4 regions of the Lysinibacillus sp. NPDC058147 genome follow, and region 3 is predicted to be linked to each of the others. Evidence: riboswitches for the same ligand, from Rfam matches in the RefSeq annotation. Region 3 holds a riboswitch; each other region holds the start of a gene.
What was found. A riboswitch is a leader RNA that binds a small molecule or an ion and turns the genes downstream of it on or off. The one in region 3 is predicted to bind S-adenosylmethionine.

Region 1 (3,136 bases), on a different contig from region 3:
ATCGAAGAGACGTCATAAACGCTAGTAGCCCCCGGGAAATCGCCTACCTTTGTCGGATCTCCAGTAACTGCTAAAATATCATGAATCCCTAGTGCATTTAATCCCATTAAATGTGATTGAAGACCAATTAAATTACGATCTCGGCATGTTATATGTGTCAACGGGCGTACCCCGTGCGTTTCTTTCAGTAAGGCACCCATTGCGACATTACTAATCCTTGGAGAAGCGAGTGAATTATCTGCCATCATGACTACATCCGCGCCAGCCTCATATATTTTTTTTGCACCTTCAATAAAGTTTTCAATTTCTAAATGTCTTGGTGTATCTAACTCCACTATTACGGAGCGTTCACGTTTTACTTTTTCATGTAATGGCTCATAATTTGCTGGCTCTGCCTCACGGACAATCTCTACTTTTTCTGGTTTTGCATACTTTTCCTCGACTGGGGATAGCTCCTCTAAGTACTTTTTCGCCGCAGCAATATGCTTTGGTGTCGTACCACAGCAGCCACCAATTAAACGTACCCCCTGATCACGCAGCTCTACAGCTGCTCGACCAAAATAATCTGCCTCCGACTCATAAACGACACGGCCATCCTCCAAATCAAGGAGAGATGCGTTCGGATATGCTGACATAAATGCCTTATTAGGAAGCTCTACTCCTTCGAATGCTTGTATAGTATGGTGAGGACCTAAGCGACAGTTAACACCTACGATATCAGCGCCTAGCGATTCAAGTTTATGTAAGGCGTTATTTAAACTCATTCCATTTTGCAAAATTCCAGGTTCGTGCATAGAAACTTGAGCAATAATCGGTAATTTCGTTTTACCTCGTAACATTGTTAAAGTCGCTGTTAGCTCTTCAAAATCATAATAAGTTTCAAGTAAAAGGCCATCTGGATTTCCTGCAAGTAAAACTGTTGCCTGTTCATCAACTGTTGCTAAAATTTCCTCTAACGTTGCGTCACTTTTACGAATACCACGGATTCCCCCAATAGTACCTAAGACAAATTGTCCGCCATCTGCTGCTGCTCGTTTTGCAATCGTTATAGCGGCTTCATTAAACTGCTGTACACGAGATTCTAATCCATAGCGAGCTAATTTTATGGCATTAGCTCCGTAAGTATTCGTCTGAATAATATCGGCACCAGCTGCTATATATTCTCTATGAATCTTTTCAATTAATTCCGGTCTTTGTACATTCATTTCCTCATGGCAGTACTCCAAGCCATAGCCGTATAAAACCGTACCTATTGCACCATCTGCTGTAAGAACATGCGTTTTTAACCTTTCAAGCAATCCCATAAAACTAGCCTCTCTTCCTTTATCTTTATCAATTATGCCTCGGCATAATTGCGTCCGGAATCGGCTTTGTGCTTAGGCCTGCGTGATGCAGGTCAGTTAGCCGTTATCGCATGGATGCGATGATTTTAAGCTAACATCCTCTAAGCACTCCTTTCCGATTACGTGACATCCGCCGGAGGCTTTAGGCCAACACGAAGTTGGTCACTCGGTCGTAGCCTCAGGACGTGGCGATCTTAGACTGAGTTCCTCTATTCAGCAGATATATGGATACCCGCTGAAAAGCAACTTAAATCCGCATTCATCTCACCACCTATATAGGTGGGAGACTTCTGTAGCTGGCGCTTCGCTTTCGCTACATAAAACATTCGCTGAAAGAAGTTAAATAAAAAAGCCTTCTTTTATAAAAAAAGAAGGCTTTTACGTCGTTTCGTAATTGTTTTTCCTTCTCATCTTCGACACAACGGTCTTCTGGATTTAGCACCTGACAATAAGTTGGTTGCTGAAGCTTCATAGGGCCAGTCCCTCAGCTTCTCTTGATAAGAATTTAGTATGAATTTTTTAAATAATTAAAAGAATCATATCCTTTACGAACGATTGAGTCAAGACTATTTCACATAACTAAGGATAATTTTACGAAAAATATTATATTTTAACTTCATTCAGCAGATGTCTTTTTGTACCGAAAGCGTAGCGACAGGTACAAATGTTTTATGTAGCGTAAGCGAAGCGACAGCAACCACAACACACGACTGAGTGACCAACATCATGTTGTTGCTGTTGCTACGTTGCACTACGCTTTCGCACAGAAAACATTTGTTGGCCCAAAGCCTCGGGCGGATGTCACAAAATCGGGAAAGAGTTCTAAAAGGATGTTAGCCGTTATCGTATCCATGCGATAACGGCTAACTGACCTGCATCGTATAGGCGTAAGCACAAAGCCGATTTCAGACGTATTGTTTATCTGCACGATAGCGGCAATTATGCTAAAGCATGGTTGATTTAATTCAAACAATCACGAGAGTTTTCCAGAAATTTCCTCACCAATTTTTTTACCATTTTGAATACACGCACCTATGCCTACTCCAAAATAAGAGCAGCCCGCTATTGATAAATTTGGATAGTTTTTCTCAAGTTCTTGTAAGAGCCCTTGCAACGCTTCACGATGTACCAAGTCGTACTTCGGCATCTGGTCGATCCATTTTGTTACGTCAACAACAGTTGGTTTTTCCTCAATCCCTAAGCTTTTTCTTACATCCTCTAGAGCAACAGTTGCTAACTCTTCATCTGTCATCATACGCAATCGCTCATACTCAGGGTTAATGCTCTTATAAAAAAGTCGCACAAGTAATTTTCCTTCTGCTGAGGTGTGTTTCCACTTGCGACTTGTCCACGTTGCTGCATTACATACAACATCCGAATTATGTGACACAATATAGCCTGTTCCATCTGCTGGTAATCTATTATCAGGTATATCGAATCCTAAATAAATCGTAATTGCGGATGCAGTATTGAATTGTTCAAAATAACCATTCAAAGATTCATCCTTCAACAAGCTTTGTACTGATTCATTTGGCAATGCCATTACTACATGATTTGCTTCAATTATTTTACCGCTTTCTAATGTAACAGAGTATTGATTCTCCTGCTTTTTAACACTAATAGTGGCAATCCCTTTTATAATTTCTACATCCGTTAGTGTTTCTTCAAGTCGATCTATTAGTGATGATAAACCATTTTTAAATGATATAAATTTTTTATTTGCAGCTTTCAAAAATTGTTCTCTGTTTGCATCGAAACCTTTAATAATACTACCGTAATCGTTTTTATAATCG
Region 2 (3,136 bases), on a different contig from region 3:
AAGTCACTTTAGGTTCAGTTCCTATCATCAGTCGCTTAATATTTTCAATATGCAAAATGATAGCTATACCAAAAAGTAATAGGGCTAAAATCGTTGGGCCAACTCCAGGAATCCATAAATAAGTGGCTGTACAAAAAACGAGATAAAATTCTAGTACACCAACAATTAAATAGTTCGTCACGAAAGATAAAATAACAAATAAAATGAGTGCAAATAAGCCTATTTTCCAATCAATCGCAAGTAATATTCCTATGATTGAAGCAGTTCCTTTACCGCCATTGAAGCCCATATAAAATGGGAAATTATGACCTAGAATGACACCGGAAGCTACGATATAGATGAAGAGCCAAACTTGTATTTCTGTTAATTGTGTTATATCTGCTAAATACACATGTGCGCCGATTATAGCTGCAACGCCTTTGCCGATATCGATTAGTGCAACTAATATGCCGTATTTCCAGCCAAGGGAAAGTGTTGCATTAGAGGCGCCTGCATTGCCATGACCAGTCTTTTTTAAATCTACCCCGGATAAAAACTGAGCAACTTTAGAGCCGTGAATACAGCCAATTAAATAACCAGCAAGAAGAAAAATAATAACGGCTTTTATCATAAAAATTCTCCTTTCTAAATAATGATCTCATCAATAAAAGTTAGGGATGACAAGCGAGGAGATGGACGAAAGCTAAAAGCATCACGTTCTGTGATAACGCTCGTGACAACATCGTGTTGCTCGCTACGTTTGCACTGCGCTTCCGCACAAACAACATCTTTTAGCCTGACACCCCCAGAAAACGCTCAATAGAAATGGAAATTTAACCCATGTTATGGTGATGTAAATAATAAATATCTAGAATAGTGTATGCGTTCGTATTACGTAAAAAAGCAGACAGAAGTTTCGGAAAAAATAAAATTTTAGTGTTGACAGAGAAAAAGTCTATGTTTATACTTTGTAACAACGATGGAAATTGAATCTCATACTCTTATCAAGAGCGGCGGAGGGATAGGCCCTATGATGCCCGGCAACCAGTAAGTGACGAACTTGCTAAGGTGCTAATTCCTACAGATTCTTACTTGGATCTGGCAGATAAGGGGAGGAAAACTTGCAACCGCAACCCTCTTCTTAGCTGAAGAGGGTTTTTGTTTTCTACTAAAAAAATCCTCCTCATCTCCGGTACCATCGTAAAAAAATAACCATTTGGAGGTATACAATGACAAAATTTAAACCAGAAACATTGCTGTTACACGGTGGCCAAGAGCCAGACCCGGTAACAGGATCTCGTACAGTACCCGTCTATCGCTCAACGGCTTTCGTTTTTAAAGACACTGCTCATGCGCAACGTCTTTTTGCCTTAGAGGAAGCTGGCAATATTTACACTCGTATTACAAACCCAACTGTAGATGTTTTTGAAAAACGCGTCGCTTTATTAGAAGGCGGTACAGCAGCAGTAGCACTTTCATCTGGTGCGGCAGCAATCGCGTTTTCCATTTTAAATCTTGCAGGAGCAGGCGATGAAATTGTTGCAGGTAGCTCTTTATACGGAGGTACTTATAATTTATTCGCAAACACACTACCAAACTACGGTATTAAAACGATTTTTGTAGATGAAACAAATCCAGAAAATTTCCGAGCAGCTATTACTGATAAAACTAAGGCTGTGTTCGCTGAAATTTACGGAAACCCAAGTTTAAAGGTATTAGATATTGAAACGGTAGCAAATATAGCACACGAAAACGGCTTGCCATTAATTATTGATAGCACATTTGCTTCACCATATGGCTCTACACCAATTGACTTCGGTGCAGATATCGTTGTTCATTCCGCAACAAAATGGATAGGCGGCCATGGTACAACTTTAGGTGGAGTTGTAGTAGATGCAGGGAAGTTCGATTGGACTCGTGGGCGTTTCCCAGGCTTTACTGAGCCAGATTCTTCTTATCACGGTTTGCGTTATGGTATTGACACAGCAGAGGCTGCATTTGCCACAAAACTGCGAGTGCAATTGCTACGCGACTTTGGACCAACATTAAGTGCTGATGCGGCATTTAATTTATTACAAGGTTTAGAAACGCTTCATTTGCGTATTCCTAAACACAATGAAAATGCTTTAGCAGTAGCCGAATATTTACGAAACCACCCATCTGTGGAATATGTAAATTATAATGGCTTAGAAGATTTTGCTACGCATGATTTAGCGAAAAAATATTTAAGAAATGGCTTTGGTTCTGTGCTTACGTTTGGCATTAAAGGTGGACGTGAAGCAGGGCGTAAATTGATCGATAGTGTGGAATTATTCTCGCATGTAGCAAATGTAGGGGATGCCAAATCGTTAATTATTCATCCAGCATCTACTACACATCAGCAACTATCAGCTGAGGAGCTAATCCAAACTGGCGTAACCGAGTCGCTCATTCGCTTATCAATCGGTTTAGAGGCAGTAGAGGACATTATTGCAGATTTAGAACAAGCTATTGAACAAGTAACAGCTTCACAACAAAAAGTAGAAGCTTAATAAATAAAACTTATTGGCTAATGCTGTAGCGTTTACGTATTTTCTCATTCGATTGGCCTCATTTGGTAATGCGTCAAACGTTGCTGCATCATCCGCTCACCTCATTTGGTGAAGTAACTGAAATTTTATAAAATTAATACCTAGTAATTTTATAAGTATTATTGACTTACTAAATTCCTTGTTTTATACTAGGAAATAAGAAAAGTGTTCGAAGGGCTACCAACCTAGAACCAATTTAAAGCGCCGACTTGTTGTTCGGTAAAGTGTTTCAGTCAATGCTCAAACTAATTTAGTTTCATAAGTGCTCCCCCACTTTTGAATATATATGAAGAGGAGTAGTTACTCAGCCAGTAGCTACTCTTATCTACAAAACTGATGATAAAGGAGTGTTTTAAATGGGAAATGTGTATAGTGCGCAAAACATTGCATCTTATCTTATTTATGAATTAAATGAAGGTCATGTGTTTGTGAACAACATGTCCATTCAAAACATACTTGCGTCAGTTGAGCTTAAATGGCAAGAGATCTTTGGACATTCTGCTTTTAAGGAAATGGTTTATTTCAAAGAGGAAGGCTATACAGTAAAAGAAGTTTTCGAAGCATATGAAAGCTATGGAGCAAGTCAT
Region 3 (3,136 bases):
CGTTTTCTGTAAAATACTTAAGTGCTTTTTCAACGATATGTGACTCACCGTGTAGATGCACGACAATATTACCAACAATGCCGTTTTTTAATTCAATGATATTGGCTGTTAAAATATTTGGTTGAACATCATACACTTTGCTCACTTCTGCAAGTAATGGTTTCCCAGTACTTTCACCAAGGAATGTTAAACGAATAACACTCCCCGAAACATTTAATTGCTCGATAAGGGAAGGCGATAAATTACGTTGAGAAATGGTATTTAAAAACTTTCGGGTCGTTGGATGCTGAGGCTTCGAAAATAGTTCTATAGCAGAGCCATATTCCACAACCTTCCCTGATTCAAGAACAGATACATCATCGCAAATTTTTTGAATAACATTCATTTCATGTGTAATGAGTAAAATAGTGATGCCTAGCTCACGATTAATCTTCAAGAGAAGCTCAAGAATAGCGTCAGTTGTTTCAGGGTCGAGTGCACTTGTTGCTTCATCACTGAGCAAAATCTCAGGCTCTTGGGCAAGGGCACGTGCAATAGCGACACGTTGTTTTTGACCACCTGAAAGCTGGCTAGGATAACTATCTAATTTCTCTGTTAGGCCAACAATTTCTGCATATTTTGCAACGCGTTTTTTCACTTCGGAGTCGTTATAGCCAAGGAGCTTTAATGGTACCGATATATTGTTGTACACAGTCGCTGTTTTTAAGAGGTTAAAATGCTGGAAGATCATCCCGATTTTTTGGCGGGTTTTGCGAAGGTCGTTTAGAGAAAGGGAAGTAATATCTACATGATCGATTAATACCTTTCCTGTTGTTGGACGCTCTAATAAATTGACACAGCGAATAAGGGTACTTTTTCCTGCACCACTATAGCCGATAACCCCATGAATTTCACCTTTTTTGACATGTAAGTTAATACCATCTACTGCTTTGACGATACCTTTTTTAGTTTTAAATTCTTTTGTTATATTTTCTAATTGAATCATACTGTGATATCTCCTTTCTAAGTCCTTCTATAAAGCAAGAATCTGCTAGCTTTCCTGTAGGAGTCTCGCAGATTCTCGATTTTATGAAAGGTTCTTAATCGTTACTTACCAGCTTGGAATTATAGAACCTTTGAATTCCTCTTCAATAAATTTGCGTACTTCATCAGATTGATAAGCTTCAACGAATTTCTTAATAGTTGGGTCGTCCTTGTTTTCAGCACGTACAGCAATGTAATTTACATATGGAGAGTCTGTAGATTCTAAAAGAATGGCGTCTTTTTTAGGGTTAATGCCAGCATCAAGTGCGAAGTTCGTATTAATAGCTGCTACATCTACTTCACTAAGTTGTTTTGGAATTTGTGCAGCCTCTAATTCAATGAATTTCAAATTCTTTTTGTTTTCTTCCACATCGCGGATAGATGCTGTTAAATCTGCTCCGTCTTTTAATTTAATATAGCCCGCCTCTTGAAGGACAAATAGGGCACGTGCTCCGTTTGTTGGATCATTTGGTAATCCGAATGTTGCACCATCAGGAACGTCACCGAATGATTTGTATTTCTCAGAGTATATGCCCATAGGAGTTAAAATTGTTTTTCCAACTGGCACTAAATCTGTATTGTGATCTTTGTTAAAGGCATCGAGGAATGGCTTGTGTTGATAGCTGTTTACATCAAGATCACCCTCGGCTAACGATGTATTTGGTAAAACATAATCAGAGAAAGATTTTACTTCTACCTCTAAGCCCTTTTCTTTGGCAACTTTTGCTGCAACCTCTGCAATTTGCTCGTGTGGACCAGAAGTTACACCTACTACAATTTTATGTTCATTAATAGCCTTACTTTGACTATCTTTACTATCTTCTTTAGTACCGCAGCCTACTAATGCTGCTACCAATGTGAGACCCGCTAAACCTAATAAAAATTTGTTTTTCTTTTTCATGAAACATACCTCCAAAGTTGTGTTTTATCGGTTTGTATAAAAAAACAATTTCGCCTTGGCGTAATTGCCGTACGGATTTTGAATTGTGCTAGCACAATTCAAAATGCCGGAGGCTTTTATCTTCATGTAAATGAAAATAAAAAAAACTCTCTTAAAAAAATTAAGAGAGGCTCATGAAAAAGTGTCCTCTCTTATCTTTCAAACGATGGTCGTTTGCAGGATTTAGCACCTTCCTTAAAAAAGGAGGTTGCCGAGCTTCATAGGGCCAGTCCCTCAGCTACTCTTGATAAGAGATTTATAATATTTTTTTGTAAATCCGATAGAACTAATATAAATTATAGGATATAGTAAGTCAATCGAATTTTTAAAATTTTTTATTTTATTATAATATTTAGTCGCGATAGAATCCGTTAGAAGAAGGGTTAGAGCAACCAAAAAAGAGTGTGAAATAAAAAACTGTTCCCATAGCAAGTTTGAGCAGTTTAATCTACTCAGGTAGGGGGATTGAGATGTTCATGAGCTAAATAAGTTTAATTTTTCAATTCTGCTAATCGCTTCGCGTAAACGGTCTTCGCTAACAAGTAAACCAACCCGCACATAGCCTTCACCATATTGACCGAAGCCATTGCCTGCAGCAACTGCGATATCAGCTTTGTCAAGTAATAAATCGGCAAATTGTTCACTCGTAAAACCTAACGGAACAGGGAGCCATGCAAAGAAAGAGCCTTTCGGAGCTGTTACTTGCCAGCCAATTCGCTGAGCTTCTTCAATCAGGACATTTCGTCGACGCTCATAAGTCGCTCTTAGCTCATCCGCGCAACTTTGAGAAGCAGTAAGCGCAACTGCCGCGGCTTGTTGCACTGCCGGGAATTGACTACAAAATAGATGATCTTGAATAAGGTTAATGGCTGCAACAATATCAGGGTTACCAACTGCAAAACCAATACGCCAGCCCGCCATATTATATGTTTTGGATAATGTATACATTTCGATACCGACATCTTTCGCACCGTCCGCTTGCAAGAAGCTGATAGGTTTATTGCCGTCAAATCCAATTGCCCCGTAGGCAAAATCATGTGATACGATAATGTTGTGTTCTTTTGCAAAGCGTACTGTTTCCTCGAAAAATTCAAGTGTTGCAGTACCACCAGTTGGATTATTCGGGTAATTCAAGTAAAGCAGCTTCGCCTTTTCTTTTACTGCATCGGATAA
Region 4 (3,136 bases), on a different contig from region 3:
AAGCTAATGACAGCTGAGCAATACGAAGAAATGATTGCAGAATAAGACAAGCCTGAATTAGAAAAACGTCGGAAACTACCGACGTTTTTTATTATCTTCATTCATCCTGTCATTACAGTAAGTGTGGTGAAAGCAAGTATATTCCTTTATCAATAGGTGTCTAACTGTATCAACAACAAGGTTTATTGATATAATGAGTTATAAGGGATATGTCTAAATGGGGGTGGCGTGATGGTCGAGGGAAAATGCTTAATTGTCGAAGGCCGATCGGATAAGCTTCAAATTGAACCTATTTTAAATGAAGATGTTAAAATACTTTGTACGAATGGTACAATCGGTGTGCATCAATTAGAAGAGTTGCTTGATCCATACGAGGGATGTGAGCTTTTTACGTTTTTTGATGCAGATACATCGGGTGATAAACTACGAGCATTAATGGACAGACATTATCCAGAGGCAGAGCATTTACGTACGATGCCAACATATAAGGAAGTTGAGACAACTCCGAGAAAGGTGTTAGCAGCGATATTACTTCGTGCACACTTCTCAATCCATAATGAATATATTTTGTAAGGTTGCGTGAAAAATGATGGAAGAATGGTCAAAAGAGCAGTGGGACGCAGTTGTCCAATCAGGTGAAAAGGCTGCCTTTTATTTATATACGCCAATGTGTGGAACGTGTGCAGTTGCATCGAAAATGATGACGATTGTTGAGCAATTGCTGCCACAGCTACAGGTCGGTAAAGCGAATATTAATTTTATAGAGCAAATAGCTTATGCTCATAAAATCGAAAGTGTACCATGTTTACTCGTATGTGAAGACGGAGAAGTGACAGAAAAGGTTTATGCCTTTCAATCCGTACCATATTTATACGAATTGTTAAAAAATTAATTGACTGAATATTAATAGCGTGGTAAAGTAACAAATATATTAAAAAAACAATAAATATATCGAACTCTTATAAAGAGCGGCGGAGGGAAGTGCCCTATGAAGCCCGGCAACCATCACAAAGTGAAAAGGTGCCAAATCACCCAAAGATTTATCTTTGACAGATGAGAGAACGGTTTAGCGTATAAGATACGTGACCCCTTCTACTTGTCTATAAGTGAAGGGGTTTTTTTAACTTCTTTCAACACCCGCTGAAATAGAAGAACTCAGTCTAAGAACGCCACATCCTGTGGCAACGACTGAGTGACCAACGTCATGTTGGCCTAAAGCCTCCGGCAGATGTCACGGAATCGGAAAGGAGTGCTTAGGGGATATTAGCCTAAAACCATCGCATCCATGCGATAACGGCTAATTGACCTGCATTGGTGCTGTGTTGCTGACGCTTCGCTTTCGCACAGACAAATAGACGTTACTGTCCGCTGCGTTAGCACTACGCATTCGCGCAGAAAACATCTGCAGGCCTAAGCACAAAGCCGATTCCGGACGCAATTATGCCGAGGCATAATTGATATAAGAAAAGGAGAATTCGCTATGATCAATCTTCAAAATATTACGAAGAAATACAAAACCGCGAATGGCGAATTAATAGCTGTCAAAGACGTCAACCTTTCTATTAATAAAGGTGAAATTTTCGGCATTATCGGCTATAGTGGCGCTGGTAAAAGTACAATGATTCGCTTGTTAAACGGCTTGGAAAAGCCTACATCCGGTACGGTGACGGTTAACAATCAAGAATTTTCATCCATAAAGGGGCAAAAGCTCAGAGATGCTAGACAAAAGGTCAGTATGATTTTCCAACATTTCAACTTACTTTGGTCTAGAACTGTTGAAGAAAACATCGCTTTCCCACTAGAAATTGCAGGTGTTCCAAAAGCAAAACGTGAAGCACGTGTGAAAGAATTAATAACTTTAGTTGGCCTAGAAGGGCGCGCTAAAGCATATCCATCACAATTATCAGGTGGACAAAAGCAACGTGTAGGTATCGCTCGTGCACTTGCTAATAATCCAGAGGTATTGTTATGTGATGAGGCAACATCCGCACTCGATCCGGAGACAACAGATGCTATCCTTGATCTCCTTGTCGATATTAACGAACGATTAGGTTTAACGATTGTGTTAATCACACATGAAATGCACGTTATTCGCAAAATTTGTCATCGTGTAGCGGTTATGGAAGCTGGAGAAATTGTAGAACGTGGTGAAGTATTACAAGTATTCCAAGCTCCACAAGCTGCCATTACGAAAAAATTCGTTTCTCAAATTACAGATACGAAGGAAACACAGGATACTGTGGCACAAATTAAAGCAAATTACCCTAATGGACAACTTGTTAAGCTAATTTTTGTAGGTGAAAAAACGGAGCAGCCTGTCATTTCACATCTTGTGAAACAGTTTGATGTAGAAGTAAGTATTGTACATGGGAATATTTCGCAAACGAAAAATGGCGCGTACGGTACACTTATTGTGCAAATTGAGGGCTCAGAGTCCAATGTTGCTGCTGCACTTAGCTACTTAAATACAGTCGAAGTACAAACGGAGGTGATTGCAAATGCTAACTAGTCTTTTTCCGAATGTCGACTGGGAAAAATTGTGGGACGCTACGTATGAAACATTGTACATGACAACAGTTTCTACGGTTATCACATTTATACTTGGATTAGTAATTGGAATCTTATTATTTTTATCAAGTCCCAACCAATTATGGGCCAATAAACTTGTGAACTTTTTAACGGGCTCAATCGTTAACATTTTCCGTTCGATTCCATTTATCGTTTTGATTATCTTATTAATTCCATTTACGAAGTTTTTACTCGGCACAATTCGTGGCGCAGATGCGGCTTTACCAGCACTAATAATTGGAGCTGCACCATTCTATGCACGAATGGTATTAATCGCCTTACGTGAAATCGATAAAGGTGTTATTGAAGCAGCTCGTTCGATGGGTGCCAAAACATCAACGATTATTTGGAAAGTATTAATTCCAGAATCGTTACCAGCGCTTATTTCGGGTATTACTGTAACGGCTGTAGCACTTGTTGGTTATACTGCGATGGCAGGTATTATCGGTGCAGGTGGTCTAGGAAACTTAGCATTCTTAGATGGTTTCCAACGTAATCGCACAGATGTAACTTTAATGGCGACTATATTAATCTTAATAGTTGTATTTATTATCCAATGGATTGGCGA

Region 1: it holds a riboswitch for S-adenosylmethionine, as region 3 does, so the genes downstream of both, ACFVT8_RS22925 (bifunctional homocysteine S-methyltransferase/methylenetetrahydrofolate reductase) here and ACFVT8_RS22085 (MetQ/NlpA family ABC transporter substrate-binding protein) in region 3, are expected to answer to the same signal.
Region 2: it holds a riboswitch for S-adenosylmethionine, as region 3 does, so the genes downstream of both, ACFVT8_RS24155 (O-acetylhomoserine aminocarboxypropyltransferase/cysteine synthase family protein) here and ACFVT8_RS22085 (MetQ/NlpA family ABC transporter substrate-binding protein) in region 3, are expected to answer to the same signal.
Region 4: it holds a riboswitch for S-adenosylmethionine, as region 3 does, so the genes downstream of both, ACFVT8_RS16660 (methionine ABC transporter ATP-binding protein) here and ACFVT8_RS22085 (MetQ/NlpA family ABC transporter substrate-binding protein) in region 3, are expected to answer to the same signal.

What each region holds. Positions count from the first base shown of each region.
Region 1 covers NZ_JBHVUJ010000013.1:44,362-47,497, reverse strand. Annotated here, with positions in the region: gene ACFVT8_RS22925 (bifunctional homocysteine S-methyltransferase/methylenetetrahydrofolate reductase) at 1-1,304, opposite strand, end outside; SAM riboswitch class I at 1,748-1,847, opposite strand; gene ACFVT8_RS22920 (protoporphyrinogen oxidase) at 2,317-3,136, opposite strand, start outside.
Region 2 covers NZ_JBHVUJ010000017.1:36,991-40,126, reverse strand. Annotated here, with positions in the region: gene ACFVT8_RS24160 (glycerol-3-phosphate acyltransferase) at 1-610, opposite strand, end outside; SAM riboswitch class I at 978-1,091, shown strand; gene ACFVT8_RS24155 (O-acetylhomoserine aminocarboxypropyltransferase/cysteine synthase family protein) at 1,209-2,510, shown strand; gene ACFVT8_RS24150 (hypothetical protein) at 2,906-3,136, shown strand, end outside.
Region 3 covers NZ_JBHVUJ010000011.1:70,829-73,964, forward strand. Annotated here, with positions in the region: gene ACFVT8_RS22080 (methionine ABC transporter ATP-binding protein) at 1-985, opposite strand, end outside; gene ACFVT8_RS22085 (MetQ/NlpA family ABC transporter substrate-binding protein) at 1,091-1,924, opposite strand; SAM riboswitch class I at 2,113-2,217, opposite strand; gene ACFVT8_RS22090 (pyridoxal phosphate-dependent aminotransferase) at 2,438-3,136, opposite strand, start outside.
Region 4 covers NZ_JBHVUJ010000005.1:234,946-238,081, forward strand. Annotated here, with positions in the region: gene gcvH (glycine cleavage system protein GcvH) at 1-45, shown strand, start outside; gene ACFVT8_RS16650 (toprim domain-containing protein) at 232-573, shown strand; gene ACFVT8_RS16655 (thioredoxin family protein) at 590-892, shown strand; SAM riboswitch class I at 957-1,060, shown strand; gene ACFVT8_RS16660 (methionine ABC transporter ATP-binding protein) at 1,481-2,509, shown strand; gene ACFVT8_RS16665 (methionine ABC transporter permease) at 2,499-3,136, shown strand, end outside.